One region of the Streptomyces sp. NPDC040410 genome, then DNA from elsewhere that is predicted to be linked to it. Evidence: riboswitches for the same ligand, from Rfam matches in the RefSeq annotation. Region 1 holds a riboswitch; each other region holds the start of a gene.
What was found. A riboswitch is a leader RNA that binds a small molecule or an ion and turns the genes downstream of it on or off. The one in region 1 is predicted to bind cyclic di-AMP.
Positions count from the first base shown of each region.

Region 2: it holds a riboswitch for cyclic di-AMP, as region 1 does, so the genes downstream of both, ACZ562_RS08810 (transglycosylase SLT domain-containing protein) here and ACZ562_RS07890 (C40 family peptidase) in region 1, are expected to answer to the same signal.
Region 3: it holds a riboswitch for cyclic di-AMP, as region 1 does, so the genes downstream of both, ACZ562_RS34355 (M23 family metallopeptidase) here and ACZ562_RS07890 (C40 family peptidase) in region 1, are expected to answer to the same signal.
Region 4: it holds a riboswitch for cyclic di-AMP, as region 1 does, so the genes downstream of both, ACZ562_RS21315 (transglycosylase family protein) here and ACZ562_RS07890 (C40 family peptidase) in region 1, are expected to answer to the same signal.

Region 1 covers NZ_JBVIVK010000003.1:128,165-135,638, reverse strand. The annotation lists gene ACZ562_RS07905 (C40 family peptidase) at 1-963, opposite strand, end outside; gene ACZ562_RS07900 (hypothetical protein) at 1,361-1,714, shown strand; gene ACZ562_RS07895 (tellurite resistance/C4-dicarboxylate transporter family protein) at 1,692-2,693, opposite strand; gene ACZ562_RS07890 (C40 family peptidase) at 2,808-4,001, opposite strand; cyclic di-AMP (ydaO/yuaA leader) riboswitch at 4,010-4,182, opposite strand; gene ACZ562_RS07885 (hypothetical protein) at 4,581-4,793, shown strand; gene pcrA (DNA helicase PcrA) at 4,869-7,352, shown strand; gene ACZ562_RS07875 (M23 family metallopeptidase) at 7,412-7,474, opposite strand, start outside.
Region 2 covers NZ_JBVIVK010000003.1:311,066-318,539, forward strand. The annotation lists gene ACZ562_RS08800 (polyprenyl synthetase family protein) at 1-439, opposite strand, end outside; gene ACZ562_RS08805 (CocE/NonD family hydrolase) at 686-2,680, shown strand; cyclic di-AMP (ydaO/yuaA leader) riboswitch at 2,963-3,134, shown strand; gene ACZ562_RS08810 (transglycosylase SLT domain-containing protein) at 3,139-3,621, shown strand; gene ACZ562_RS08815 (HAD family hydrolase) at 3,657-4,472, opposite strand; gene ACZ562_RS08820 (GNAT family N-acetyltransferase) at 4,941-6,029, shown strand; gene ACZ562_RS08825 (glycosyltransferase family 2 protein) at 6,085-7,365, shown strand; gene ACZ562_RS08830 (polysaccharide deacetylase family protein) at 7,470-7,474, shown strand, end outside.
Region 3 covers NZ_JBVIVK010000028.1:45,781-53,254, reverse strand. The annotation lists gene ACZ562_RS34370 (DNA gyrase/topoisomerase IV subunit A) at 1-502, opposite strand, end outside; gene ACZ562_RS34365 (M16 family metallopeptidase) at 799-2,160, shown strand; gene ACZ562_RS34360 (M16 family metallopeptidase) at 2,157-3,545, shown strand; cyclic di-AMP (ydaO/yuaA leader) riboswitch at 3,737-3,899, shown strand; gene ACZ562_RS34355 (M23 family metallopeptidase) at 3,913-4,719, shown strand; gene ACZ562_RS34350 (GntR family transcriptional regulator) at 4,908-5,603, shown strand; gene ACZ562_RS34345 (HPr family phosphocarrier protein) at 5,751-6,032, opposite strand; gene ACZ562_RS34340 (bifunctional acetate--CoA ligase family protein/GNAT family N-acetyltransferase) at 6,209-7,474, shown strand, end outside.
Region 4 covers NZ_JBVIVK010000010.1:207,895-215,368, forward strand. The annotation lists gene ACZ562_RS21290 (hypothetical protein) at 1-68, shown strand, start outside; gene ACZ562_RS21295 (SurA N-terminal domain-containing protein) at 167-814, shown strand; gene ACZ562_RS21300 (nucleoside triphosphate pyrophosphohydrolase) at 918-1,937, shown strand; gene ACZ562_RS21305 (cytochrome P450 family protein) at 1,934-3,205, shown strand; gene ACZ562_RS21310 (transglycosylase family protein) at 3,374-4,441, shown strand; cyclic di-AMP (ydaO/yuaA leader) riboswitch at 4,636-4,815, shown strand; gene ACZ562_RS21315 (transglycosylase family protein) at 4,819-5,514, shown strand; gene eno (phosphopyruvate hydratase) at 5,871-7,157, shown strand; gene ACZ562_RS21325 (FtsB family cell division protein) at 7,439-7,474, shown strand, end outside.

The DNA of each region.
Region 1 (7,474 bases):
CACATAGATGCCGACGTGACTGATGCCGGAGTAGAAGAACACCAGGTCCCCCGGGAGCAGTTCGGAGCGGGAGACCCGGCGGCCGGCGTCGATCTGCGCGTAGGTCGTGCGGGGAAGGGAGAGGCCCGCGGAGCGGTACGCGGCCTGGACCAGGCCCGAGCAGTCGAAGGCGTCCGGGCCGGTCGCGCCCCACACATAGGGGCTGCCGAGCTTCTGGTACGCGTACGCGACGGCCGCCGCCGCACGGGAGTTCGGCGCCTGGGCCGCGGCGGAACCGGGCGCCTGGAGGCCGTCCCGCACACCCGTCGTGGAACGCGAGGCGCGGCCCGAGCCGTCCGCGAACCTCGTGCGCTCGTCGGCGGACAGCCGGGACAGCAACTGCCGGGCGGCGCCCAGCTTCCCGGTGATCGTGTTCTTGTACCGTTTCAGCTCCGACTGACGCGACTTGAGCGAGGTCAGCTCGATGTGGGCCGCCCCGCGCAGCTGCTCGATCTCCCTCAGCTGCGTGCGGACGCGGGAGACGGCGGCGGTCTGCCGGCTGCCCGCGCGTTCGACGAACTCGGCGCCGTCGAGGTACCGGTCGGGGTCGTCGGAGAGCACGAGCTGCAGCGAGGGGTCGAGGCCCCCGTCGCGGTACTGGGCGGACGCGATCGAACCCAGCGCGTCCCGTGCGGAGTTGAGGTTGTCCGTCTTGCGTGCCGCCTCGTCCCGCAGGGTCCTCAGCCGCGCCTCGGCCGCCTCCGCCTTCTCCTGCGCGCCGTTGTACTTCTCGGTGGCGGCCTCCGCCTCCTGGTACAGCCTGTCCACCTTCGCCCTGACCTGCGCGGGCGTCGGATTCGGCGCGGCGTGTCCGATCCCGTCGAAGCCCGTCGCCGTCGCCGCGCCCGCCAGGGCGATCGTCGCCGCCGTACGGGCCGTATTGCCGCCGGCCGGCCGCTGACGGGGCTTGCGGTGCGCTGCCACGTGGACTGCACGTCCTTTCGTACGACCGCCTCGTGCGTACGAACGCCAAGCGGAGCGGACGTACGGCCGCCCAGGGGCGGTTTTACGCGTCCGGCGACGGCCCGCACAGGGGGAGCGGTCCGCCGCCGGACCTTCTCGGCGGTGGTGGCCGACTGCCGCCCCTGGCCCGGGCGGCGGTGGGGAGCCGGTCACCTGGGGGAGGACGCTAGGCCTCATTGTGTCGGTGCGGTAACGCGTTGTGCAGAAGTGCCGGGTGCCGACCGAGGCGCGACCGTATGTGACCGTGATCCCCTTCCCCCACCGGCGACTTCACGCTGCGTGATGACCGATGTGACGATTCCGGACGTCCCGGGGGCGCCGGAGTGCTACGGGTCGCCCCTGATTAGGCTCCGGCCTCATGGACGTACTCATCCATCTCTTCGTCGGCCTGCACATCATCGGCATCGCCTCGCTCCTCGGCGGCTTCCTCACCCAGATGAAGGCGATGGGTCGGGGCACCGCCCGTTTCGTCCCGGCGATGCTGCACGGCGCGCTGACGATGCTGGTCACCGGCGTGATCCTGGTCGGCCTCAACCAGGCCGACGACCAGTCCGTCAACAACGTCAAGATCGGCGTGAAGCTGGCCCTGCTGATCGTCATCCTCGGCCTCGTCTATGTGAAGCGGGACGACGAGAGTGTGGACAAGCGCCTGTTCGGCCTGGTGGGCCTGCTGACCACGGCGAACATCTTCATCGCGGTGCTGTGGACCTGAGGTCCCCGGGCGCGGCCTTCAGGGCTGCGCGGACGTCCGCCACCGCCCCCGCGGCGACGGCCAGCCACACCGCCACCGAGATCCACAGCAGCACCTCCCCCGGCACATCGAGCCACGAGACGTCGAGCGCGGCGGCGACCGACAGCGTCGCGGTGGCCGTCAGCCCCATCGGGAACACGGTCGCCCACCGCAGTGCGTCGTAGCGCAGCCGGGGCCGGCCCAGCTCGGCGGCGAGCAGTACGGCGTACCAGGCGAGGTCGAGCACCAGCAGTGCGCCGGTCACCGCACGCAGGACGCCGTTGTCGTCGACGTTCCACAGGTACAGGCTCGCGCTGTCGGCGGCGACCAGCGTCGCTCCGGCGAGCGCCGAGATGGCGAGCGCACCGCCGGCCACCCAGTGGTCCCCGGCACCCCCGGTCACCTGCCGCGGGTCGAAACAGGCCAGCGCGAGGCCGTAGAGCGCGAGCCCGAGCCCGAACAGGACGAGCGCCGCGTGCGCGAGCCAGGCCGACTCCTCGGCCGCGGCGAGCGTGGCGGCGAGGACGGCGAGACCCTGTGTGGCCACGCAGCCCAGGAACACCGTCCCCGGCATACGGCGCTCCCAGTTCCGTACGGCGAGGACGAGCGGCCCCGGCCACACCAGCACGGCCAGTGCCAGCAGCGTCTCGGCCAGGACCTGCCGGCCCAGGGCGGAGAAACGGGTGCCGAGCACGGCGGTCGCGGCGACGGCCGTGAGCGCGCCCGGTGCCGCCTCCGCAACCCGTCTCCCACGGTCCCGCAGCAGCCGTACGACGAAGTCGGCGGCCAGCCCCAGCCAGGCGGCGCAGGCCACCGCCAGCGCGATGCGGGACAGGACCTCGTACCCCGTCAGGTGCAGACCGACCGACATGATGCCGGTCGCCAGCGCGGCGGCACCGGCCGCCGGCGGACGCTGCGCCCACCAGGCGCGGAAGGGGGAGCGGGAGGAGGTGCCGGCCATGGGGCGATGCTAAGGAGCGCCGCGCGCGTCGAGGGCGGGGCACGCGCGCGGGCGCTCCGAAAAACGCGCGGGCGCAGGGCAAGGGGACTGGGTGTGCGTCCGCGCCTGGGGCCGTCAGGCCGGGCGTACCAGGCTGTGGATCGCCGACTCGCCGTCGTAGTAGATGGACTCCTCGCGGACGTACGCGCCGGGCTTCGGGGCGTGGATCATCATGCCGTTGCCGATGTAGATGCCGACGTGGCTGATGTCGTCGTAGAAGAAGACCAGGTCACCGGGCTGGGCGTTGGAGAGGGAGACCGTGGTGCCCGCGTTGACCTGGTCGTAGGTGGTGCGGGGGAGGGTGACGCCGGCGGCCTTCCAGGCGGCCTGGGTCAGGCCGGAGCAGTCGTAGGAGTCGGGGCCGGTGGCGCCCCATACGTAGGGCTTGCCTATCTGGGCACGGGCGAAGGCCAGGGCCTTCTCGGCCTTGGTGGCGTACGAGGAGTCGGACGAGGAGTCGGACGAGGAGTCGGACGACGAATCGGAGGAGGACGAGCCCGACGAACTGCTCTCCTGCTGGGCCGCCTCCTGCTGGGCCGCCTCCTCCGCCGCCTTCTGCTCGGCCGCCTGCTGCTGCGCGAGCTCCGCGGCCTTGCGCGCGGCCTCCTGCTGCTTCTTCTCCTCGATCGCCGCGAGCCGCGCCTTCTCCTCCGCCGTCAGCTTCGACAGCAGCTCGCGCGCGTCGGAGAGCTTCTTCTGGACGGTGGCCTTGGCCGTCTTCAGGTCGCCCTGCGACTCGGTGAGCGTCTCGAGGCTCTGGGCGGCCTCCTGACGCTTCTTCATCGTCGCGGACTGCTCCGAGACGTAGTCGTCGACCGCGCCCTTCTGGCGGCTGGTCAGCCGGCCCATCAGCTGGGTCTGGTCGAAGTAGTCCTGCGGGGAGTCGGCGAGCAGGAAGGTCGCGGTGTCCGGCGCGGAGGCGCCGGTCCGGTACTGGGCCGCGGCGAAGGAACCCAGCTCCTCCCGCGCCTCGTTGAGCTTCTGGGTGCGCTTGGCCACGTCGTCGAGCAGGGTGTCGACGTGCTTGCGCTGCTTCGCGGTCTTCTCCTTGGCCGCGTTGTACTTCTCGGTCGCCGACTCCGCCTGGCGGTACAGGTCATCGACCTTCTTCTCGACCTCTTCGAGGCTCGGCTTGTCGTCGGCCGAGGGAGCGGCGTTGGCCGCCTGGGACAGCAGGGCCACGGAGGTGAGGGCCGCCGTTGCGAGGGCGGGGGTCCGTATACCTGCTACGCGCGTACCTGCGGGACGCGGCTTGCGGTGCGACGCCAAGGGAGGCGACTCCTTCCAACGTTCCGCCTACCGAGTTAGCTGTCGGGTTCGGGCGGGTGGTTCGGAAGGGTTGCCCTACGGCCTTTCCCCGAAAGGGAGTTGGGCCGATTCACCCCAAGGTCGGTGTGGGTCCCCGGCTCCGGCTGCCCCGGGGGCGCACCGGACTCGGCGGAGGCCGCGCGGCCCGGCGACGTTCGCCGGTGGGGGTCGTACGGCCTGCCGGGCACGGTAGCCAACTCGTGGGGCGCCTGTGAAGGTTGCTGGGTGATATGCCCGATACATTTTCGTGACCTTGGCCCAGGGTGCCGCTGACGGTGGTCAATCGGGGGTGATCTACGGCGACTTGTACGTATTTTTACCGGAGTGACGATGTCCCTCCGCTTCTGGCGGCCCGGCGTGCATCGGGCTCACGTCCGCGGTCACGCTCTTCGCCACCGGTCGCGACGGCGTTGGCGGCGGTCGAGTCGAACCCGTACGCCGTGCTCGCCCCTCCCGACGGCCGCAAGATCGTCGCTTACGCGGCCGGCAAGGACCTCGTCGTCGTAGCGCCCCTTGGCAAGGCCAGTTCCCTTATCGGTCTTGTACGTAGGCCGGCTCTTCGCCGGTCAGGTGACCAAGGTCTCGTACGGCAGGCGCACGAGCGTGAGGCTCCCGTTCCCGGCGGGCGTGGCCGTCGACCCGTGGGACGGCAAGGTCCGCGTCGCCGCCTGGTCGGTCGCGGACCGTGACGGGACGGTCCTGGAGGGCGAGAAGACGCCCGGCGGCCGGATCGGAAAGCTCCTCGGCTTCTGAAACCGGACCCTGGGACGGGTGATGTTCTCAGGGCGGCGGCGGGGTGTCACCGGCGCCCCCTAGACTCGGAGAGCGATGAGCAGCCTCTTTGACGACAGCTTCCTGGCGGATCTCCGGGCCCCCCGGGCCCACGAGGAAGAACACCCGCCGCCGCCCGAGGACGATCACGTACCGGAGCCGGTTCCGGACGATCTGTTCGGCGGGAAGTTCGACGTGCCGCCGGACCGGGACGGGTACTACCGCGACGGCGCCCCGCGCCCCGCGGTGGACCCGGCCGCACTGCTGGAAGGGCTGAACGAGAACCAGCGCGCGGCGGTCGTCCACTTGGGCACCCCGCTCCTCATCGTGGCCGGCGCCGGCTCCGGCAAGACCCGCGTGCTCACCCACCGCATCGCGTACCTTCTCGGCGAGCGGAACGTCCACCCCGGCCAGATCCTCGCGATCACCTTCACCAACAAGGCCGCCGGCGAGATGAAGGAGCGCGTCGAGCAGCTCGTCGGCCCGCGCGCGAACGCGATGTGGGTGATGACCTTCCACAGCGCGTGCGTGCGCATCCTGCGCCGTGAGAGCAAGAAACTCGGCTTCACCTCGTCCTTCTCGATCTACGACGCCGCAGACTCCAAGCGCCTGATGGCCCTGGTCTGCCGTGACCTGGACCTCGACCCCAAGCGCTACCCGCCGAAGTCCTTCAGCGCCAAGATCTCCAACCTGAAGAACGAGCTGATCGACGAGGAGGACTTCGCCGCCCAGGCCACCGACGGCTTCGAGAAGACCCTCGCCCAGGCCTACGCCCTGTACCAGTCGCGGCTGCGCGAGGCCAACGCCCTCGACTTCGACGACCTGATCATGACGACGGTCAACCTGCTGCGCGCCTTCCCGGACGTCGCCGAGCACTACCGCCGCCGCTTCCGGCACGTTCTCGTCGACGAGTACCAGGACACCAACCACGCCCAGTACGCCCTCGTCCGGGAACTCGTCGGCACCGCCGAGCACCCCGTCGACGTACCGCCCAGCGAGTACGACGTCCCGCCCGCCGAACTGTGCGTCGTGGGCGACGCCGACCAGTCGATCTACGCCTTCCGCGGGGCGACGATCCGCAACATCCTCCAGTTCGAGGAGGACTACCCGGACGCGACGACGATCCTGCTCGAACAGAACTACCGCTCCACCCAGACGATCCTGAGCGCGGCCAACGCCGTCATCGAACGCAACGAGTCCCGCCGCCCGAAGAACCTGTGGACCAACGCGGGCTCGGGCGCGCGCATCACCGGCTACGTCGCGGACACCGAGCACGACGAGGCGCAGTTCGTCGCCGACGAGATAGACCGTCTCACGGACGCGGGTGACGCGAAGGCCGGCGACGTCGCCGTCTTCTACCGCACCAACGCCCAGTCCCGTGTCTTCGAAGAGGTCTTCATCCGCGTCGGCCTGCCCTACAAGGTCGTCGGCGGCGTCCGCTTCTACGAGCGCAAGGAGGTCCGGGACGTCCTGGCCTACCTGCGGGTGCTGGCCAACCCGGAGGACTCGGTCCCGCTGCGCCGCATCCTCAACGTGCCCAAGCGGGGCATCGGCGACCGCGCGGAGGCGATGATCGACGCCCTCGCCCAGCGCGAGAAGATCAGCTTCCCGCAGGCGCTGCGGCGCGTGGACGAGGCGTACGGCATGGCCGCGCGCTCCACCAACGCCGTCAAGCGGTTCAACACGCTGATGGAGGACCTCCGCACGATCGTCGAGTCCGGCGCGGGGCCGGCGACCGTCCTGGAGGCCGTCCTCGAGCGCACCGGCTACCTCGCCGAGTTGCAGGCGTCGACCGACCCGCAGGACGAGACCCGGATCGAGAACCTCCAGGAACTCGCCGCCGTCGCCCTGGAGTTCGAGCAGGAGCGCGGGGAGGGCGAGTCGGTGGCCCTGTCCGACTTCCTGGAGCAGGTGGCCCTGGTCGCCGACTCCGACCAGATCCCCGACGAGGACGAGGACGGCTCCGGCGTCATCACCCTGATGACCCTGCACACCGCCAAGGGCCTGGAGTTCCCGGTCGTCTTCCTGACCGGCATGGAGGACGGCGTCTTCCCGCACATGCGTGCCCTCGGCCAGACCAAGGAGCTTGAGGAGGAGCGGCGCCTGGCGTACGTCGGCATCACGCGCGCGCGTGAACGGCTGTACCTGACCCGGTCGTCGCTGCGGAGTGCTTGGGGACAGCCGTCGTACAACCCGCCGTCGCGCTTCCTGGAAGAGATCCCGGCGCAGCACGTGGACTGGAAGCGCACCGGTGCCACGGCACCCACGTCGTCCGGTCCGGCATCAGGCGTGGCGGCCTCGCTGTCGTCGTCCCGCTCCCGCTCCTCGGCGTCGGGCGCCTCCGGTTTCGCCACGCGCAGGGCCTCGGAGAAGCCGGTCGTCTCGCTTTCCGTCGGGGACCGGGTGACGCACGACCAGTTCGGGCTCGGGACGGTCGTGGCGGTGAAGGGCACGGGTGCCAACGCCGAGGCGACGATCGACTTCGGGGACACCAAGCCGAAGCGGCTGCTGCTGCGCTACGCGCCGGTGGAGAAGCTGTAGCTCTCATGCGGTGAGCCCCCGCCGGAGGGCGGGGGCTCACAAAGAGTCGTCCACGTCGCTCACGCTGGGTCGAGGCCGTGGCTGCGCAGCCACGGGAGCGGGTCTATCGCCGAGCCGCCACC
Region 2 (7,474 bases), 180 kb from region 1:
CCTCGGCCTGGACACGGACCGCCTCCGGCCCGAGGTCGGCCAGGATGTGCGAGGCACGGGCGAACAGGAAGTCACCCGTCAGGACCGCGACCGAGTTGCCCCAGCGGGTGTTCGCGCTGGCCACCCCGCGCCGGACCTCCGCCTCGTCCATCACGTCGTCGTGGTACAGCGTCGCCAGGTGGGTCAGCTCGACGACGACCGCCGAGGGCACGATCCCCGGCGCGTACGGGTCCCCGAACTGGGCGGCGAGCATCACGAGCAGCGGCCGGAACCGCTTCCCGCCCGCCCGCACGAGGTGCTGGGCGGCCTCAGTGATGAAGGGGACCTCGCTCTTGGTGGCCTCGAACAAACCCTCCTCGACGGCCGCCAATCCGGCCTGGACATCGGCTTCCAGAGCCTGGTCCCGCACGCTCAGCCCGAACGGCCCGACGACGGTCACGAGGGGTCTCCTGTCTGCTGGTGTCTACTGGCGATTACACGGTTTGTCGATAGGTCGCTGCCATCACTCAAGTCAGCGTATCCGGTCACGTTTCGATCACCACGAGCGCCCACCTCCCGCAGTTCCGACTTCGCCCGACCGGGAGTACCCCTGTCAGGCCAGGCGGTACCACATCACGACGGGTATGTTTTCGATCACCTGATATAGACGGACTTCTGTAGATTTGCATGGAAGTAGTGGAACGTGGTGCACATCCGTACGTCCTTCCCTTACGAGACGGCCCATGAGGACCTGCGCATCCCGCTCCCGGACGGGCCCGGGCTCCACGCGCGGGTGTGGCGCCCCCTGACGGGCGAGCCCGTGCCGGCGCTTCTCGAGTACCTCCCGGGCCGGCTGACCGACCGGACCGCGCCCCGCGACCGGCAGCGCCACCCCTGGTACGCCGGGCACGGCTACGCCTGCGTCCGCGTCGACGCCCGCGGGCACGGCAACAGCGAGGGCGTGCCCGCGGACGGGTACACGGGCACGGAGTTCTCCGACGGTGTCGAGGTGGTGAACTGGCTCGCCGCGCAGCCGTGGTGCGACGGCAAGGTGGGCTTGTTCGGCGTGTCCCGGGGCGCCTTCGACTCCCTCCGGATCGCGGCCCTCGCGCCCGAGCCGCTCAAGGCGGTCGTCGCGGTCTGCTCCACGGACGACCGCTATGACAACGACGTGCACTACATGGGAGGTTCCGTCCTCGCGGCCGGCATGCACGCCCGGGCGGCCGGGATGCTCTCCCGCGTGTGCAGGCCGCCCGACCCGCTGTACGCCGGCGAGGCCTGGCGGGACCTGTGGCTCGGGCGCCTGGAATCCGTGGAGCCGTTCCTCCACACCTGGCTGGACCACCAGACCCGGGACGACTACTGGCGCCGGGACAGCGTCCGCGAGGACTACGGGGCGATCCGGGCCGCCGTCCTGGCGGTGGGCGGCTGGCACGACCCCTACCGCGACACGGTGCTCGGGCTCGTCGAACACCTCCCGCCCGACCGCGTCCGCGGCCTGATCGGCCCCTGGCCGCACCAGTACCCCGACCGCGGCCTGCCGCCGGGCCCGGCGATCGGCTTCCTCCAGGAGACCCTGCGCTGGTGGGACCACTGGCTGAAAGGGGCCGACACCGGAGCCATGGCCGAGCCGCTGCTGCGTGCGTACGTCAGCGACTCTCACCCCCCGGCGACCGGGTACGAGACGCTGCCGGGCCGCTGGGTCGGCGAGCAGGCCTGGCCCTCCCCCCACGTCAAGACCGTCACGCACGTCCTCCGGGGCAGCCCGCTGCTCGTCCGCTCCCCGCAGCACACCGGCCTCGACGCCGGCCGTGTCGTACCCATGGGCGACGACGCCGACCTGCCGCCCGACCAGCGGGAGGAGGACGCACGGTCGGTGTGCTTCGAGTTCGAGGTGGGCGAGGAGACCTGGGTGCTGGGGCGGCCGGGGGTGCGGCTGCGGCTGACCTCCGAGGTGCCGGGCGGGCAGGTGATCGCCCGGGTGTGCGACGTGGCTCCCGACGGTGCCTCCACCCTGGTCACCCGGGGTGTGCTGAACCTGTCGGCGCGGCGGGGCCCGGAGCGGGCGGTGCCGTGGACGCCGGGTGCCACCGAGGAGGTCGCCTTCGAGCTGAACGGCGTCGGCCACGCCTTCCCGGCCGGCCACCGCATCCGGCTCGCCGTCTCCTCCGCGTACTGGCCGTGGATCTGGCCCCGGCCGGACTCGGCGGCGGGCTTCACCCTGGACCCTGTGGGCAGCTTCCTCGAACTGCCGGTCCGAGGCCGTGAGTCGGGCGGGACGGTCACGTTCGAGGAGCCGGAGCAGTCAGCACCGCTCGGCGTCAACTCCCCCGCCACACTGGACGAACCGCGCCCGCAGCGGCTCGTGGTGCGTGATGTGGCCAAGGGCGAGTGGCGGGTCGAGGTCGACCCGTGCCGCGACGGCACCCGTATGTACCCCGACGGGCTGGAGAGCACGGAGGAGGCGCTGGAGACGTACACGATCAACGAGCGGGACCCCCTCTCTGCCCGCACCCGCTCGGACTGGTCGATCCGGCTGCACCGTCCCGAGACGGCGTGGGACACGACGGTCCGCACGCGTTCGGAGATCAGGTGCGACGGGGCGGACTTCGTCACGTCCGACGAGGTGGTCTGCACGGACGGCGGCGAGGTGGTCTTCCACCGGACCTGGGAGAAGCGGATCCCACGAACGTCTGGTTGACAATGAGTTGGGCTCATTGCCCGATTTGCCGTTCTTGCGGAAGCCCGTGACTTGCCTCACTTCGCCACGCGAGCCGACTTCACCCTCTCCGGAGACGACTCACCTCTTACCGTGGCGAGTTGATACTTGGCGACCGCAAAGGATCAAGCACCCCAAACACCTCAGATCAAGGTCAATAGGGGCGAGGTGTGAATCCGGTACTTGTTCCGGACATGTGCTCTCGCATACGTTCCCGGCCGTCGGGTGGACGCCGAATCCTGCCGCCGCCCGGCCCGAGACTCATCGACGAACACACTTCGCGCACGGCAGGAGCGGGGGACCCAGGTAAGTCGCCGCACCGGACGCCACAAAGGCGTACCGGGACGGCTGGGGGTGCAGTCGCGTCCGTCAGGGCGCGGCCGGGCAGCTCCCGCCCGAACCCGACAGCTCACCTCGCAGGCGCCGGAGAGGAACTCGCCATGTCCGCAGCCGGTCAGCCCCGCCGCACCAGAACAGCCCGCCTCGCCCGCAAGCTCGCCGTCGCCGGCACCGGAATAGCCGTTCTGGCGCTCCCGCTCATCGGCGCGACCACCGCGTCCGCGGCCACCCCCACCGTGACCACCGCCTCCTCGCTCGGGTACGCCAACAACCTCGACGGCTGGATCCGGGCGTCGCTCCAGGTCATGGCGGAGCACGGGATCCCGGGGACGTACGACGGCATCTACCGCAACATCATCCGCGAGTCCTCGGGCAACCCCTACGCCATCAACCTCTGGGACTCCAACGCGGCCGCGGGCACGCCGTCCAAGGGCCTGCTGCAGGTCATCGACCCGACCTTCCGCGCCTACCACGTCGCCGGCACGTCCTGGGACTCGTACGACCCGGTCGCGAACATCACCGCCGCCTGCAACTACGCGGCCGCGCGCTACGGCTCGATCGACAACGTCTTCGGGGCCTACTAGGCCCGGTCGGCGTCGACTAGGCCCCGCGTCGGCGTCTACCGGGGCCCGGGGAAGAGCCGCTCGAGGACGACGGCGATGCCGTCGTCCTCGTTCGACAGGGTGATCTCGTCGGCCACGGCCTTGAGTTCGGGGTGGGCGTTGGCCATCGCCACGCCGTAGGCGGCCCAGTCGAACATCGGGATGTCGTTGGGCATGTCGCCGAAGGCGATGGTCCGGTCCGGGCCGAGGCCCAGGTGTTCGGCGGCCAGGGCGAGACCGGTGGCCTTGGTGACACCGCTTGGCTGGAGTTCGACGGTGCCGGGGCCGGACATGGTGACCGTCGCGAGCGACCCGGCCACCGATCGCGCCGTCGCCGCCAACTCGTCGTCGCTCAGTTCGGGGTGGCGCAGCAGCACCTTGCTGATGGGTTCGCACCACAGGTCGTCACGCCGGCCGACCCGTACCGCGGGGAGGGTCGGGTGCGGCATCAGGTAGCCCGGTTCGATGAGCGTGAGTCCGTCGACGCCGTCCTGGTCGACCGCGGCGTACACCTGTCCCACCTCGGCCTCTATCTTGCCGAGCGCGGTCTCGGCCAGCTCCCGGTCCAGGGTGACGGACCACAGCAGACGGTCCGCGCCGGCGTCGTACACCTGCGCGCCCTGTCCGCAGACCGCGAGCCCGTTGCTCCCGAGGTCGTCGAGGAGCGGCCGCACCCTGGGCGCCGGGCGGCCGGTCACCACGAGGTGCCGCGCGCCTGCCGCCACCACCCGCCGGAGCGCGGCGACCGACCGGTCGGAGAGGGTGTCGTCCCCGCGGAGCAGAGTTCCGTCCAGGTCGGTGGCGATCAGTGAATACGCGGTGGGTGCTGCCATGATCAGAGAATACGGATGGAAAGCCCCCTCGACTCGACGCGAACCGGACGGCTACTGCTTTCACATCCGTGACGGCCGTTCCGGTTGCGGGAGTTGGAGCGGCTGCGCCCCGCCTCGTACCACCGGATCTGTCGGCAGGATCACACCCGCCGTGCCCTCGTCGGCGATCCGGGCGAGGACATACGGACCATTTCGGCCCTGATGCGGTCGAAGGGCTGCCGCATGGTCGTCAGGGCGGGGGTGACGGCCCGCCGGGCGACCGGTGTCGCCCGGGGTGTCGAGCGGTCCGGTGATCATGCCGATGCGGCGACGAAGGGCGAACGGTCCGCAAGGAGAAGCGGAAAGAAACAGCAAAAAGAAATAGCGGCCTCTGCACCAATTGGACACAGGATGGTCCGGTACCTACCCCTGGCCCCACCTCGGGCGGTACCGTCCTGAGGTGTCCAGGGGGGACTTGATCGGGGGGTCATGTTGAGCAGTGGACGCATTCGTGTGCTGAGGCCCGAGGAGCTCGGTGCCGGGGACAGGGAACTCTGGCGGGAACTGCGCGCCAAGTCGGGTCTGCCACGGAACCCGTTCATGGAGCCGGAGTTCACCGACGCGGTCGGCCGGGTCCGGCCGAGGGCGCGCGTGGCGGTGGTGTACGAGGGAGTCGAGGCCGCCGGTTTCCTGCCGCACGAGAGAGGGCCATTGGGACAGGGCCGGGCGCTGGCGTTCGGCGTGTCCGACTGCCAGGGCGCGGTGCTGCCGCAGGGCTTCGCGCTGGAGGCCGACGAACTGCTGCGGGCCTGCTCGCTGTCCAGCTTCGCCTTCGACAACCTGGAGGCGGAGCAGGGCCTGTTCGTTCCGGCCGCGGCCGCGGAGTACACCTCCTACGTCATCGACGTGGAGAAGGGGTACGACGCCTACGAGACCGTACTGCGCGCCCAGTCGCCGAAGTTCCTCAAAACCACGCTCGCCAAGGAGCGCAGGCTCGGCCGCCAGGTCGGCGAGCTGCGCTTCGCGTTCGACGAGCGTGATCCCGCCGCGCTGCGCACCCTCATGGAGTGGAAGTCCGCGCAGTACCGCAGGACGGGCCGCCGCGACCGGTTCTCGCAGGAGTGGATCACCCGGCTCGTGCACACGCTCGCCGACACCCGGGAGGCCGAGTGCGCGGGCACGCTGTCCGTGCTGTACGCCGGCGACCGGCCGCTCGCCGCGCACTTCGGACTGCGCTCGTCGACGGTCCTGGCCTGCTGGTTCCCGTCGTACGACCCGGAGTTCGCGAAGTTCTCGCCGGGACTGGTGCTGCATCTGCGGATGGCCGAGGCGGCGGCCGCGGCCGGTATCGGCCTGCTGGATCTGGGGCGGGGCGCCGCTGAGTACAAGGACTCGCTGAAGACGGGCGAACTGCCCGTGTACGAGGGGGCGGCGACCCGCCCCGGACCGGGCGCCGCGATGCACTGGCTGAGCGTCGAACCCGCCCGCCGGGCGCACCACTTCGTCCGCAACCGGCCCCGGCTCGCGTCGGCGGCCGCACGGACGCTGAAGGGCGTGGCCCGGCTGCGCCGGTCGTGACACGAGGGGCACCACGGGGCACCACGGAAGCAAAGACGCGAGGGGGAGAGGTCGCATGTCCCGTACAACGCGCGCGCAGGACGAGATACGGCGGTTCCGGAGCATCAGACCGGTGCAGGTCGCCGAGCTGGACCTCAGGGGGGAGGATGCCTGGCTCAGACCCGGGCCCGGCAGTCCGCCCGTGACCTCGGGCGAGGTCTTCGTCCTGGTCAGGCGGGAGGGGCGGCCCGTCGGCACGCTGCTCGGCCGGGTTCCCGAGGGCGCGGAGCCCAAGGCCGTACTGGCCGGGCTCGCCCGGGAGAGCCGCCCACCGGGGCAGGCACCCGAGGAGCTGCCCGAGCCGCCGCTCACCAGCGTCGTGGTCGCCACCCGGGAGCGCGCCGAGCAGCTCGCCCGCGCTCTCGACTCACTGCTCGCCCAGGACCACCCGGACTTCGAGATCGTCGTGGTCGACAACGCGCCCCTTACGACCGGGACCCGGGACCTGGTCGAACGCAAGTACGGCGAGCGCGTGCGGTATGTGCGCGAGCCCGTCCCCGGACTCGCCGTCGCCCACAACCGGGGCATCGAGGCCGCCCGCGGCGAGGTGATCGCCTTCACCGACGACGACGTCGTCGCCGACCCGCGCTGGCTCACCGAGCTGGCCGCACCGTTCACCGCCGACCCCGGTCTCGGCTGCGTCACCGGCCTGATCCTGCCGGCGCGGCTGAGCACCCCGGCCCAGATACTGCTGGAGAGCCACGGCGGCTTCGCGAAGGGCTTCGCCCCGCGCACGTACGACCCCGAGGACCCGCCCGCCGACGAGCCGCTGTTCCCGTTCACCGCGGGGCGGTTCGGCTCCGGCGCCAACATGGCCTTCCGCACGTCGGTGCTGCGTGCCGTCGGCGGCTTCGACCCGGCCACCGGCGCGGGAACGCTCGCCCGGGGCGGTGACGACCTCTACGGGTTCGTCCGCGTACTCGCCCAGGGGCACCGGCTGCGGTACACCCCGCAGGCCCTGGTGTGGCACCACCACCGCGACACCTGGCGGGACCTCGAGACCCAGGCGTACGGCTACGGCGCGGGCCTGACCGCGTATCTCACCGCCGTTCTGGTGCGCCGCCCGGCCCTGCTGCCGGCGTTCCTCGCACGACTGCCCCGCGGTCTCGCCCACGCCCGCACCCTGACCGCCGCGCGCGCGGCGGACGGAAGGGGGGCCCCGGGCGACCACGACACCCGCGGCCACCCGTGGCCAGGGCGCCTGTCCCGCCTTCAGCGCAGGGGGATGCTGTACGGCCCCGTCGGCTACGTCCGGGCCCGGCGCGCCCTCCGTACGACCGGCCGGGGGACGCGATGAACGCGGCGGGGGCGAGCGGCAGAGGCGGCGAACCGGTCCGCGGCGCGGGGGGCCGCGGACCGGGGGGCCGCGGGAGCATCCCGGTCTTCCTGTATCACGCCGTTATGGA
Region 3 (7,474 bases), on a different contig from region 1:
GCTCCCGCTCCTGGCCGTCGTAGTTGGGTGCGAAGTCGACCGTGTCCTCGTCGATCGACTCCGTCATCAGGCTGGCCGGCTCGGCCGCCCGGCACTCGGTGTACCGCATGGCGGCCGGCGGGTCGTCGTTGCCCAGTGAGCCGAAGTTGCCGTGGCCGTCGACCAGCGGCACGCGCATCGAGAAGGGCTGGGCCATGCGCACCAGCGCGTCGTAGATCGACGCGTCGCCGTGGGGGTGCAACTTGCCCATGACCTCGCCGACCACGCGGGCGCACTTCACATACCCGCGGTCGGGGCGCAGTCCCATCTCGTTCATCTGGTACACGATGCGGCGGTGCACCGGCTTCAGGCCGTCGCGGGCGTCCGGCAGGGCGCGGGAGTAGATGACCGAGTACGCGTACTCGAGGAAGGAGCCCTGCATCTCGTCGACGACGTCGATGTCGAGGATCTTCTCCTCGTACGAGTCGTCGGGCGGCGGGGTCTTCGTGCTGCGGCGGGCCATCGCTGCCGGCTCCTCCTGATTTCTGATCGTGCTGAAGCGTGTGACGGGATCTGACGCGGACCATTGTGGACCGCGGCACTGACAACCCGGACGACGACCCGACCTCAGCTGTCCCGCCCGGCGTTCGCAGGTGCCCCCCCCGCGTTCGGCGGGACGGCACGTCCGCAGGCTACGCGATCCGCTGTCGGCGTACGTCCTGCGGGAACTTCGCCGAGGCCGCGCGCGCTTGCATACAGTGGCAGGACAGCAGGAAAACCGCGGTTTTCAACAACCGCATCCGCGATCGAAGGGACGACATGCCCATGGGTCACACGGCCACAGCCCAGGCAGGCTCCGGCGGCCTGACAGCGACCGAGCACCGCCTGGCCAACGGCCTGCGCGTGGTGCTCTCCGAGGACCATCTGACCCCGGTCGCGGCGGTGTGCCTCTGGTACGACGTCGGCTCGCGCCACGAGGTCAAGGGCCGTACCGGCCTGGCTCACCTTTTCGAGCACCTGATGTTCCAGGGTTCCGCCCAGGTGAAGGGCAACGGACACTTCGAGCTCGTCCAGGGCGCGGGCGGCTCGCTCAACGGCACCACCAGCTTCGAGCGCACCAACTACTTCGAGACCATGCCCACCCACCAGCTGGAGCTCGCCCTCTGGCTGGAGGCCGACCGCATGGGCTCGCTGCTCGCCGCTCTCGACGACGAGTCGATGGAGAACCAGCGGGACGTCGTCAAGAACGAGCGCCGGCAGCGATACGACAACGTTCCGTACGGCACGGCGTTCGAGAAGCTGACCGCCCTCGCCTACCCGGCGGGCCACCCCTACCACCACACCCCGATCGGCTCGATGGCCGACCTGGACGCGGCGACCCTGGAGGACGCGCGCGCGTTCTTCCGTACGTACTACGCGCCCAACAACGCCGTCCTGTCGGTCGTCGGCGACATCGATCCCGAGCAGACCCTCGCCTGGATCGAGAAGTACTTCGGCTCCATCCCCTCCCACGACGGCAAGTCCGCCCCGCGCGACGGGGCGCTGCCCGAGATCATCGGCGAACAGCTGCGCGAGGTCGTCGAGGAGGAGGTCCCGGCCCGCGCCCTGATGGCCGCCTACCGGCTGCCGAACGACGGCACGCGCGCGTGCGACGCGGCCGACCTGGCGCTCACCGTCCTCGGCGGCGGCGAGTCCTCCCGCCTCTACAACCGGCTCGTACGACGCGACCGTACGGCCGTCGCGGCCGGCTTCGGCCTGCTGCGGCTGGCGGGCGCGCCGTCCCTGGGGTGGCTGGACGTGAAGACCTCCGGCGACGTCGAGGTGCCGGTCATCGAGGCCGCCATCGACGAGGAGCTCGCCCGGTTCGCCGCGGAGGGCCCCACGGCCGAGGAAATGGAGCGCGCCCAGGCCCAGTTGGAGCGCGAGTGGCTGGACCGCCTCGGCACGGTCGCGGGCCGCGCCGACGAACTGTGCCGCTACGCCGTCCTGTTCGGTGACCCGCAGCTCGCCCTCACCGCCGTCCAGCGTGTGCTCGACGTGACGGCCGAGGAGGTCCAGGAGGTCGCCCAGGCCCGCTTGCGCCCCGACAACCGAGCCGTCCTGGTCTACGAGCCCGTCGAGGGCACTGAGAGCACCGACAACACCGCCGACGAGGACGAGAACGAGGAGGCGGCCAAGTGACCGAGCTCGCCACGATGCATTTCCACCCCCAGCCCCAGGCCGGCGAGGCCAGGCCGTGGGCGTTTCCGGCCCCCGAGCGCGGGACGCTCGGCAACGGTCTGACGGTCCTGCGCTGCCACCGCCCCGGCCAGCAGGTAGTCGCCGTCGAGGTACTCCTGGACGCTCCCCTGGACGCCGAGCCGGCCGGCCTCGACGGCGTGGCCACGATCATGGCGCGGGCCTTCTCCGAGGGCACCGACAAGCACTCCGCGGAGGAGTTCGCCGCCGAGCTGGAGCGCTGCGGCGCCACCCTCGACGCGCACGCCGACCACCCCGGTGTCCGCCTGAGCCTGGAAGTGCCGGCCTCGCGCCTGCCCAAGGCGATGGGCCTGCTGGCCGACGCCCTCAGGGCGCCCGCCTTCGCCGACAGCGAGGTCGAGCGCCTCGTCCGCAACCGGCTCGACGAGATCCCGCACGAGCTGGCCAACCCGTCCCGCCGGGCCGCCAAGGAGCTCTCCAGGGAGCTGTTCCCGGCCACCGCGCGCATGTCGCGCCCGCGCCAGGGCACCGAGGACACGGTCGCCGCCATCGACTCCGCGGCCGTACGCGCCTTCTACGAGAAGCACGTCCGCCCGGCCACCGCCACCGCCGTGGTCGTCGGCGACCTCACCGGGATCGACCTCGACGCGCTGCTCGGCGACACCCTCGGCGCCTGGACCGGCTCCTCGGCCCAGCCGCGGCCGGTCGCGCCGGTCACCGCCGACGACACCGGCAGGGTCGTCATCGTGGACCGCCCCGGCGCGGTCCAGACGCAGCTGCTCATCGGCCGCGTCGGCCCCGACCGGCACGACCGCGTGTGGCCCGCGCAGGTGCTCGGCACATACTGCCTCGGCGGCACGCTCACCTCCCGCCTGGACCGCGTCCTGCGCGAGGAGAAGGGCTACACCTACGGCGTGCGGGCGTTCGGCCAGGTCCTGCGGTCCGCCCCGGACGGCACGGGCGCCGCCATGCTCGCCATCAGCGGCTCGGTCGACACCCCGAACACCGGCCCGGCGCTGCAGGACCTGTGGACGGTGCTGCGCACGCTCGCCGAAGGGGGCCTCACCGACGCCGAGCGCGACGTCGCCGTGCAGAACCTCGTCGGTGTGGCGCCGCTCAAGTACGAGACCGCCGCTGCCGTGGCGAGCACGCTGGCGGACCAGGTCGAGCAGCAGCTGCCCGACGACTACCAGGCGACGCTGTACCAGCAGCTCGCCGCGACCGGCACCGTCGAGGCCACCGTGGCGGCCGTGAGCGCCTTCCCGGTGGACCGTCTGGTGACGATCCTGGTCGGCGACGCGGCGCAGATCAAGGAGCCCGTCGAGGCCCTCGGCATCGGTGAAGTCACCGTCGTGTCGGCCGAGTAGAAGCACACGCGCACTGGGGCCCTGGTGACTGAAGCGTCATCAGGGCCCGCGTATGTCCGAATTGAGGGAGTGGTTGCCTGTCTGCCCTGTGGCGTGCGCTACAAAAGGCGTGATCCGTTTGGGGATTGAAAGACGCCGCGTCTAGCGTCGGTCCGGCTGTTCGTCAGGCAGTGCGCCGCGCCCGCGGCACCGGACAGTCATCGCCGAGTCCCCGTACGGCGCGAGCCAGGGGAGCCGGGGACCCACGCAGTCCCTGGGGTGAATCGGACGCCCGCGCGCACCGCGAGGGTGTCCGTAGGAGACCTTCCTGCTCCGAACCCGTCAGCTAACCCGGTAGGCGAGAAGGAAGGAAAGGACCAGCCACTACATGGCGTTCACCCGCGCCACCGGGAAGCACCGTCGTCCCAGCAGGATGCACCGCACCACCGCCCGTGTGGCGGGCGTCGCGGCCCTCACCACCACCGGCGCCATCGGCACTATCGCCGCCCCGGCGCTCGCCGCGGAGACCTCCGCCGAGCAGACCGGCCTCACCCCGGTCATCAAGATCGGCGACACGGTCGCCGAGCAGATCGACGCACAGGCCGACGCACAGCGGGAGGCCGCCCGGGAAGCCGCCTACAAGAAGGCGGCCGAGGAGGCAGCGCGCAGGAAGGCGGCGGAGGAGGCCGAGAAGGCGCGCGAGGAGGCGAAGGAGGCGCGCGAGGAGGCGAAGGAGGCGCGCGAGGTCAAGGAGCGTGCCGCGCGCGAGGCCGAGCGCGAGCGCCTCAACACCTTCGTCGCCCCGGTCTCCGGCTCCTACGTCTCGACCGGTTACAAGGCGGGCGGAGGCGTCTGGTCCTCCGGCAGCCACACCGGTGTCGACTTCCACGCCGCGAGCGGCACCTCCGTGCACGCGGTCGGCTCCGGCACCGTCGTCGAGGCCGGCTGGGGCGGCTCCTACGGGAACAACATCGTGATCAAGATGAACGACGGCACGTACACCCAGTACGGCCATCTGTCGTCCATCGGTGTCTCGGTGGGCCAGAAGGTCACCCCGGGCCAGCAGATAGGCCTCTCCGGCGCAACCGGCAACGTCACCGGAGCGCACCTGCACTTCGAGGCCCGTACGACCGCGGAGTACGGCTCGGACATCGACCCCGTCGCCTACCTCCGATCGCACGGTGTGAAGATCTGACGACCCACGGCACGGCATCCCGAAGCCCCGGCTCACCGAGCCGGGGCTTTCGGCGTTTCGGGGGCCGCGTTGTCCAAAAAATAGGCCTGGATTCAGGCCCGCCGTCGGATATTCCGGCTCGTTGCAATAGAGTCATTGAACACACGTCAATCATCGACGTTTCACGGGGATTAAGGCGGAGGTCGGTCATGCGTATTCCGGCGCACTCGGTATGCACCGCGATCCGGGACGACATCGTCGCCGGTGTCTACGAGCGCGGCAGCCGGCTCACCGAGGAACTGCTCGCCCGCCGCTACGGCGTCTCCCGCGTCCCCGTCCGCGAAGCCCTGCGCACGCTGGAGGCCGAGGGCTTCGTGGTGACCCGGCGGCACGCCGGCGCGTGCGTCGCGGAGCCGACCGAGCAGGAGGGTGCCGACCTCCTGGAGATGCGCATGCTTCTGGAACCGCTCGGAGCCTCGCGCGCCGCCCAGCGGCGCACCGAGGCACATCTCAAGGTGTTGCGCGGCCTCGTGAGGCTGGGCCAGGAGCGCGCCAAGAGGGGCAACAGCGAGGATCTGCGCTCCCTGGGGGGCTGGTTCCACGAGACGCTCGCCCAGGCGTCCGGCAGCCCCGCGCTGTCCTCGATGCTGACCCAGCTGCGCCACAAGATCGCCTGGATGTACACGGTGGAGGCGCCCGCCAGCCCGGTGGAGTCCTGGGTGGAGCACGGCGCGATCGTGGATGCGGTGGCGCGCGGCGACAGTGAGCGCGCGCGGTCGGTCACGACGCTGCACACGGAGCGCTCGACGGCCGCGCACCGGTTGCGCTTCAACGGGGGAGGGGACCGGACCGACCGTGTGAGGAACTCGCAACATCCCGTAAACATGTCGGGCCTGCGGCATTAACACGGGCGCCGTATACAAAGAGGTGGGTAATTCGAGGGGGATTATTTTTGCTGCCCGTGAGAGGGAAATGCGAAGGGCTCGCCCGGTAATTCGGACGAGCCCTTCTGTGAATCGGCGACGGCCGCGGCCATCAATTGCGTGGGGTGCTCAGACGGTCTCGGGGAGTTCCTCGAGGCCCTCGGAGACCAGCTTCGCGAGGCGGTCGAGCGCGACGTCCGCACCCTCGGCGTCGGAGGCGAGGACGATCTCCTCGCCGCCCTGGGCGCCCAGGCCCAGAACGGCCAGCATGGAGGCCGCGTTGACGGGGTTGCCGTCGGCCTTGGCGATCGTCACCGGGATACCTGCGGCCGTGGCGGCCCGGACGAAGATGGAAGCGGGGCGGGCGTGGAGGCCCTCGGCCCAGCCGACGTTGACGCGGCGCTCAGCCATGTGATGCTGCCCTTCACTGTCTCAGGGTTGTCTAGACCAGTTTCCCACATCGTGAAGCATGCCGGAGCGGGCCCTCGTCCCGCCCCGGGTGGCGTCGGACCGCGGCCTCGGTCCGGCATCCGTTCTCCACAGACTGCCTCGCCCCGTTGTCGTACGCGAGCCGTACTCTGGGGCCCATGCAGACCCCGTCGGACAGGCACGAGTACCCGGCCCACTGGGAGGCCGACGTGGTGCTGCGCGACGGCGGCACCACACACATCCGCCCGATCACCGTCGATGACGCAGACCGCCTGGTCAGCTTCTATGAGCAGGTCTCGGACGAATCGAAGTACTACCGCTTCTTCGCGCCCTACCCTCGTCTGTCCGCCAAGGACGTCCACCGCTTCACGCACCACGACTTCGTGGACCGGGTGGGACTCGCGGCCACGATCGGCGGCGATTTCATCGCCACCGTACGCTATGACCGTATTGGTGCCGGCGGCATGCCCGCCTCCGCGCCCGCGGACGAGGCCGAGGTCGCCTTCCTCGTGCAGGACGCCCACCAGGGCCGCGGGGTCGCCTCGGCCCTCCTCGAACACATCGCCGCCGTCGCGCGCGAGCGCGACATCCGCCGCTTCGCCGCCGAGGTGCTGCCCGCCAACACCAAGATGATCAAGGTCTTCACGGACGCCGGGTACACGCAGAAGCGCAGCTTCGAGGACGGCGTCGTACGCCTGGAGTTCGACCTCGAACCCACCGACCGCTCGCTCGCCGTGCAGCGCGCGCGGGAACAGCGCGCCGAGGCGCGGTCGGTACGGCGGCTGCTGGCGCCCGGCTCCGTCGCCGTCATCGGGGCCGGCCGCGCCCCCGGCGGCGTGGGCCGCAGCGTCCTCGGCAACATCCGGGACGCCGGGTTCACCGGCAGCCTGTACGCCGTGAACAAGGCCTTCCCCGAGGAACAGAAGGTGCTCGACGGGGTCCCCGCGTACCGCTCGGTGGGCGACATCGGCGGACCCGTGGACGTTGCGGTCCTCGCCGTGCCGGCAGAGCACGTCCCCGAAGTCGTCGCCGAGTGCGGTGCGCACGGCGTGCAGGGCCTCGTCGTCGTCTCCGCCGGATACGCCGAGAGCGGCCCCGAGGGGCGCGAGCGCCAGCGCGAACTGGTGCGCCACGCGCGCACGTACGGCATGCGGATCATCGGGCCGAACGCCTTCGGCGTCGTCAACACCTCCCCGGACGTACGGCTGAACGCCTCCCTCGCTCCCGAGATGCCGCGGCCCGGGAGGATCGGGCTGTTCGCGCAGTCCGGCGCCATCGGCATCGCGCTGCTGTCCCGGCTGCACCGGCGCGGGGGAGGGGTCACCGGGGACACCGGCGTGTCCACCTTCGTGTCCTCGGGCAACCGGGCGGACGTGTCCGGCAACGACCTGATCCAGTACTGGTACGACGATCCGGACACCGAC
Region 4 (7,474 bases), on a different contig from region 1:
TGGCCGGCCATCACCGGCTGACCCCCGAGCACCCCGCCGGAGCGCGCTGGTGCCCGAAGTCCTGGTGAATCGTTGGTCGAATGGGTTGGCCAGAGCCTGGTCACTGCCTACCATCGATCACCGCAAGACTTTGTGCACCGTCGCACAATCTCCTCGGGAGGCTTCCTTGCACCGCCGCCGTCGCACCGCGCTCGTCCTCTCCGCCGTGATCGCCGCCGCGGCCCCGCTCCTCACCGCCTGCGGAAACGACGCGCATCCCGGCGCGGCGGCCGTCGTCGGCGGCCAGCGGATCACCATCGCCCAGCTGGACAGCAGGGTGAACGAGGTGCGCGAGGCGCAGCGGGCCGCGGTGCCGGACGACGCCCAGTACGAGCAGGCCATCGCCAAGACCGGCACGCTCGCCCGGGACACCCTGCACGGCATGGTCCTCGACCGGGTGCTGCACCGCGCCGCCCAGGGCGCGGGCGTCACCGTCACCCGCAGGGAGACCCAGCAGATGCGGACCGGCCTGGAGCAGCAGGCCGGCGGCTCGAAGGCGCTGGAGACGGTCTGGCTGCAGCGGTACAGCATCCCCCCGCAGCGCCTCGACGACAACCTCCGCCTCCAGCTGGAGGCCCAGAAACTCGCCGCCAAGCTGGGCACCACCACGCAGGAGACCGCCTTCTGGGAGGCCCTGTCCAAGGCCTCCAAGGAGCTCGACGTCGATCTCAACCCGCGCTACGGCTCGTGGAACGTGGAGAAGAGCAGCCGCGTCAACGCCAAGACACCGTGGGTACGGGACGTCACGGCGCCGGACACGCAGCAGACCACGTAACGGTACGGCGGCACCGGCGCCCCGCGGCCCACCGGGAGCACCGCCAGCACCCGCCCTGTGGATATCCCGCGGGGCTGTCGGCGGCGTGGGTTACGTTCGGAGAGTGAACGCAACCAGCCCCGAAGCCGCTCCCGGCCGCATCGTCCTGCTCACCACCAGCCACCGCGTCGCGCCCGGTCTGCTCTCCTGGCCCGCCTGGCAGGCGCTGCACGCCGCCGACCGCGTCCTGTGCGCGGACGGCGCGCACCCGCAGCTGCCGTATCTGCGCGAGGCGGGGATACCGGTCGACGAGGCGTCCCCGACCGCCGAGGAGCTGGTCGGCGTCTGCGCCGGCGGACGGACGGTGGTCGTCGTCGCCACCGGCGAGGGCGAGCCCGCCCTGACCGACGGCCTGGCCCGCCTCGCCGGCTCCGGCCGCGTCCACATGCCCGACCTGGAGCTGCTCCCCGCCTCGTACGACCTGCCCGGAGCCCGCCTCCTCGACCTCGTCCAGGTCATGGACCGCATCCGCGCCGAGTGCCCGTGGTCGTCCCAGCAGACCCACAAAGGCCTGGCGAAGTACGGCATCGAGGAGGCGTACGAACTCGTCGAGGCGATCGAGGAGGGCGACCGCGACGAACTGCGCGAGGAACTGGGCGACGTCCTGCTCCAGGTCGTCTTCCACGCCCGCATCGCCGAGGAGGGCCGCCCGGAGGACGGGGCGGCCCCCTTCTCGATCGACGACGTGGCCGGCGGAATCGTCACCAAGCTCATCCACCGCCACCCGCACGTCTTCGGCGACGCGACGGCCACCACCCCCGAGGAGGTCAAGGAGCACTGGCTCCGCACCAAGGCCGTGGAAAAGCGCCGCACCTCCCTGACCGAAGGCATTCCCCTGGGCCAGCCGGGCCTCGCTCTCGCGGCGAAACTCGCGTCGCGAGTACGCACGGCGGGACTGGAGGTACCGCTGCCGAACGGCGAAGGCATCGGCTACGAGCTGCTCGTGATGGCCATACGCGCCGAGGCGGAGGGCGTCGACCCGGAGGCGGCACTGCGTGCGGCTGCCCGGTCGTACCGGGACGCGGTGCGGGCGGCCGAGGGGTGGACGCCCGGGACACAGGCGCCGGATACCGTCGAAGAGTGACCGACCAGCCCACCGCCGAGCCGCCCGCCCCCGACCTCTTCACCTGGGAGTTCGCCACCGATCCCTACCCCGCCTACGCCTGGCTCCGCGAGCACGCCCCCGTTCACAGGACACAGCTCCCCAGCGGCGTGGAAGCATGGCTGGTCACCCGTTACGCCGACGCCAAGCAGGCCCTTGCCGACCAGCGGCTCAGCAAGAACCCGGCGCATCACGACGAGCCCGCCCACGCCAAGGGCAAGACCGGTATCCCGGGTGAGCGCAAGGCCGAGCTCATGACCCATCTCCTCAACATCGATCCGCCGGACCACACCAGGCTCCGGCGACTGGTCAGCAAGGCCTTCACCCCCCGCCGGGTCGCCGAGTTCGCCCCGCGCGTCCAGGAACTCACGGACCACCTCATCGACCGGTTCGCCGGCAAGGGCAGCGCCGACCTCATCCATGAGTTCGCCTTCCCGCTCCCCATCTACGCCGTCTGCGACCTGCTCGGCGTCCCCCGCGAGGACCAGGACGACTTCCGCGACTGGGCGGGCATGATGATCCGTCACGGGGGCGGTCCGCGGGGCGGGGTCGCGCGGTCCGTGAAGAAGATGCGGGGCTATCTGGCCGAGCTCATCCACCGCAAGCGCGAGGCGCTGCCCGCCGAGCCCGGCCCCGGCGAGGACCTCATCTCCGGTCTCATCCGCGCCTCGGACCACGGCGAGCACCTCACCGAGAACGAGGCCGCGGCCATGGCCTTCATCCTTTTGTTCGCGGGTTTCGAGACCACCGTCAATCTCATCGGCAACGGCACGTACGCCCTGCTCACCCACCCCGAGCAGCGAGCCCGTCTGCAGAAGTCCCTCGCCGCCGAGGAACGCGGGCTCCTTGAGACCGGCGTCGAGGAACTCCTGCGCTACGACGGTCCTGTTGAGCTCGCCACATGGCGGTTCGCCACACAGCCGCTCACCATCGGCGGACAGGACATCGCGGCGGGCGACCCCGTCCTCGTCGTCCTGGCCGCGGCGGACCGCGACCCGGAGCGGTTCGCCGATCCCGACGTCCTCGACCTCGGACGGCGGGACAACCAGCACCTCGGGTACGGCCACGGCATCCACTACTGCCTCGGTGCCCCGCTGGCCCGGCTGGAGGGGCAGATCGCTCTGGCCACGCTCCTCACCCGGCTCCCGGACCTGCGACTCGCTGTGGATTCAGCCGATTTGCGGTGGCGTGGCGGACTGATCATGCGTGGACTGCGCACTCTGCCGGTCGAGTTCATGCCGCGTGCATGACTGGGCTCACCTGCGCAAAGGTGACACGCCCTCAACTCTGTGATCTTCATGTGATCTGTGCGGCATTAACTTGTGACAAGTGATCCCCTGCCGATACGTTCACCAATCAACGCGACGTCTTACAACGCGCGCCGCGTTGTTCCCCGTTGTCTCGCGAAAGGTTTCCGCATGCTCTCCGGGAACGGTCGTCACCGTCGCCCCCGCCAGGCACCGGCTCTCCTGGTCGCGGCCGGGGTGACCGGCTCTGCCATCGCGATCCCGCTCCTAGCCGCCACCGGCGCGAGTGCGGCCGGCGGGAACACCTGGGACCAGGTCGCGGAGTGCGAGAGCGGCGGCTCCTGGAGCGAGGACAGCGGCAACGGTTACTACGGCGGTCTCCAGGTCTCTCAGGAGAACTGGGAGAAGTACGGCGGTCTCGACTACGCCCCGAGCGCCGACCAGGCCAGTCGTTCCCAGCAGATAGCCGTCGCCGAGAAGATGCTCGACGACCAGGGCATCGCAGCCTGGCCGACCTGTGGTCTGCTCGCCGGGCTCGGCAAGGACAAGGATTCGGCGAACGTCGACACCGGCACGGGGGACGACAACTCGTCGGATTCATCGGGTTCATCGGATTCATCCAATTCATCTGACTCGAGGGACTCGTCCGAGTCGTCTGAATCACCCGGCTTGCCCGACTCGTCCGAAGAGTCCTCATCGTCGCCCTCCCCGTCGGACAAGTCGTCGGACAAGTCGTCGGACGAGTCGTCGGACGCCGACTCGGACGCCGACTCGGACGCGGAGTCGGATGCGACGGACAAGCCTGGCAAGTCCGACACATCGTCCGAATCCGAGTCCGGCTCCAGTGCCGGAGGCTCACGGGATTCCGGCGGCACATCGGCAGATGTGCCGAATAATGACGACTCGGACAACTTCGGGCAAAGTGAAGGCTTTTCGAGCCTGGTCGACACGGGAGCCCTCGGTACCGGCCGGCATCGCGGCGGCACCGCGGACGAGGCCGCCGGCGAGAGTGGCGCCGGCGCCTCCAAGGGGCGTCACGCCGCCCGGGAGGACAGTGCCGCGGGTGACGCGGCCGACGACTCGTACACCGTCCGCCGCGGGGACACGCTCGTGTCCATCGCCGACTCGCATGACGTCCAAGGCGGATGGCATGAGCTCTACTCCCACAACAAGCAGGAGATCGGGCCCGACCCAGGTCACATCGTCCCCGGTCAGAACCTTGCACTCAGTGCCGAATAGGGCGAAAAGCAGCGGGAGTTCGCGTCATACTTCGTGCTGAATGTCCGGTTTGGCAAAAGTGTGGGATGAGTCTCAGAAGCCCTGATCGCCTTTGAAATTCCCCGGATCGCGTGTCTACGGTCGTGACCGCTCGCCAACACGAGCCCCGTCTGCCGCAACGCCGAATCCTGCCAGCGGCCGCACGGGAACAGTCGTCGCGTCAAGCGCCGTAGGCAGGAGCGGGGGACCCAAGGTAAGTGCCGGGCCCAGCAGTTGAGCTGGATCCGGCTTGGGGTGAAGCCGTGCCGCGCAGGAGAGACCGCGCGAGACACGGCCGGGCAACTCAACCGGCCCGAACCCGACAGCTCACCTCGCAGGCGTCGGTGAGGGGATCAACCATGCTGTTTTCCGGCAAGGGCAAGCACCGCCGTCCGTCCAAGGCGAGCCGCGTCATCGCGATCGCCGGTGTCACCGGCGCCGCCGTCGCCGCCCCGCTGATCGCGTCCGGCACCGCTTCCGCCGCCACCGCCTCCGAGTGGGACGCCGTCGCCCAGTGCGAGTCCGGTGGCAACTGGTCCATCAACACCGGCAACGGCTACTACGGCGGTCTGCAGTTCTCCGCCTCCACCTGGGCCGCGTACGGCGGAACGCAGTACGCCGCCACCGCCGACCAGGCCACCAAGGCGCAGCAGATAGCCATCGGTGAGAAGGTTCTCGCGGGCCAGGGCAAGGGTGCCTGGCCGGTCTGCGGCACGGGCCTGTCGAGCACCCCCTACAACGGCGGCAGCGCCGGCTCCCCGTCGAGCGGCTCCTCGCAGAGCCAGAGCACCGGCACCAGCACCCGCTCGACCGCCGAGCAGCAGGCGTCCCGTTCCGCCGAGCGGCCGGCCGCCAAGAAGACCGTCACCACGCCGACCGGCAAGAAGGTCAAGAAGGGCGACGGCGAGTACAAGGTCGTCAAGGGTGACACCCTCAGCTCGATCGCCGCGGAGCACGGCGTCAAGGGCGGCTGGCAGAAGCTGTTCGAGCTGAACAAGGACATCGTCGAGGACGCCGACCTGATCTACCCCGGTCAGCAGCTGCACCTGAAGTGACAAGCGGCTCGCAGCCGAACCACAGCGCCCTCACATCCGTGTCCTTCATGACGAAGGTCCCGTGAGGGTCCCCCCGTCCCCCACGGGCTCCCCGCTCCGGTGCGTATTCCCCCGTACGCACCGGGGCGGGGCTTTTTTTTGCGCCGGCGCGTTTTGGTGCCGGCGCATCTTCTGTACCGACCATGTCCTGATGTCTTTGTTCAGTTCGGAAACAATTTACTCTCGGTTCTGTCCACCACGCGGTCGACCGGCTGGCCGATCGACCGGAGCCGGTTAGGCTCGTCTCGCAGAGCCACCGCGGCGCTGCGCGCACCGGGCCACGGCCCGGCGTACCCGCGTCACATCCCAAGAAGGAGATGCTCGTGCCGTCCATCGACGTCGTCGTAGCCCGGGAAATCCTGGACTCCCGAGGCAACCCCACGGTCGAGGTCGAGGTCGGCCTCGACGACGGCAGCACGGGTCGTGCCGCCGTCCCGTCCGGCGCCTCCACGGGCGCCTTCGAGGCCATCGAGCTCCGCGACGGTGACCCCAACCGCTACCAGGGCAAGGGTGTCGAGAAGGCCGTCCTCGCCGTCATCGAGCAGATCGGCCCGGAGCTGGTCGGCTACGACGCCACCGAGCAGCGCCTGATCGACCAGGCCATGTTCGACCTTGACGCCACCGACAACAAGGGCTCCCTGGGCGCCAACGCCATCCTCGGCGTCTCGCTCGCCGTCGCGCACGCCGCCTCCGAGGCCAGCGACCTCCCCCTCTTCCGCTACCTCGGCGGCCCGAACGCGCACCTCCTGCCGGTGCCGATGATGAACATCCTGAACGGCGGCTCGCACGCCGACTCCAACGTGGACATCCAGGAGTTCATGATCGCCCCGATCGGCGCGGAGACCTTCTCCGAGGCGCTGCGCTGGGGCACCGAGGTCTACCACACCCTCAAGTCCGTCCTTAAGAGCAAGGGCCTGTCCACCGGACTCGGCGACGAGGGCGGCTTCGCCCCGAACCTGGGCTCCAACCGTGAGGCCCTCGACCTCATCCTCGAGGCCGTCAAGCAGGCCGGGTACGTGCCCGGCGAGCAGATCGCCCTCGCGCTCGACGTCGCCGCCTCCGAGTTCTACAAGGACGGCAAGTACCTCTTCGAGGGCAAGGAGCGCTCCGCCGCCGAGATGACGGAGTACTACGAGGAGCTCGTCGGGGCCTACCCGCTCGTCTCCATCGAGGACCCGCTGTTCGAGGACGACTGGGCCGGCTGGAAGATCATCACCGACAAGCTCGGCGACAAGGTCCAGCTCGTCGGCGACGACCTGTTCGTCACCAACCCGGAGCGCCTGGCCCGCGGTATCGAGGACGGCGCCGCCAACGCCCTGCTCGTGAAGGTGAACCAGATCGGTTCGCTGACCGAGACCCTCGACGCCGTCGAGCTGGCCCAGCGCAACGGCTTCAAGTGCATGATGTCCCACCGCTCCGGCGAGACCGAGGACGTCACCATCGCCGACCTGGCCGTCGCCACCAACTGCGGCCAGATCAAGACCGGCGCCCCGGCCCGCTCCGAGCGCGTCGCCAAGTACAACCAGCTGCTGCGCATCGAGGAGATCCTCGACGACGCGGCGGTGTACGCCGGCCGCAGCGCCTTCCCCCGTTTCAAGGACTGACCCGATCAGGGTCTGACCCAACCTGGGGTGAGGCCTAGTGCCGCGTCAGCCAAGGTTCGCCCCGTCGCGACGCCCGGCACGCCCTCTCGCCGCACCGGCCGAAAGCCCAAGTACGTCCAGTACGAGGACTTCCGGCCGGCACGCCGAGAGCACGCACCGGACGCCGCTCCTTGACGGGCAAACCTTGGCTGACGCGGCACTAGCCAGTCGTACGTACGTCCCCGTACTCGGTCCCGTACCGTGTGCGGGGACGTACGCGCGTATGAAGGGGAGGCGGGGACATGGCCGGGAAGGACCGGGACCGTTTCTCCACCGCG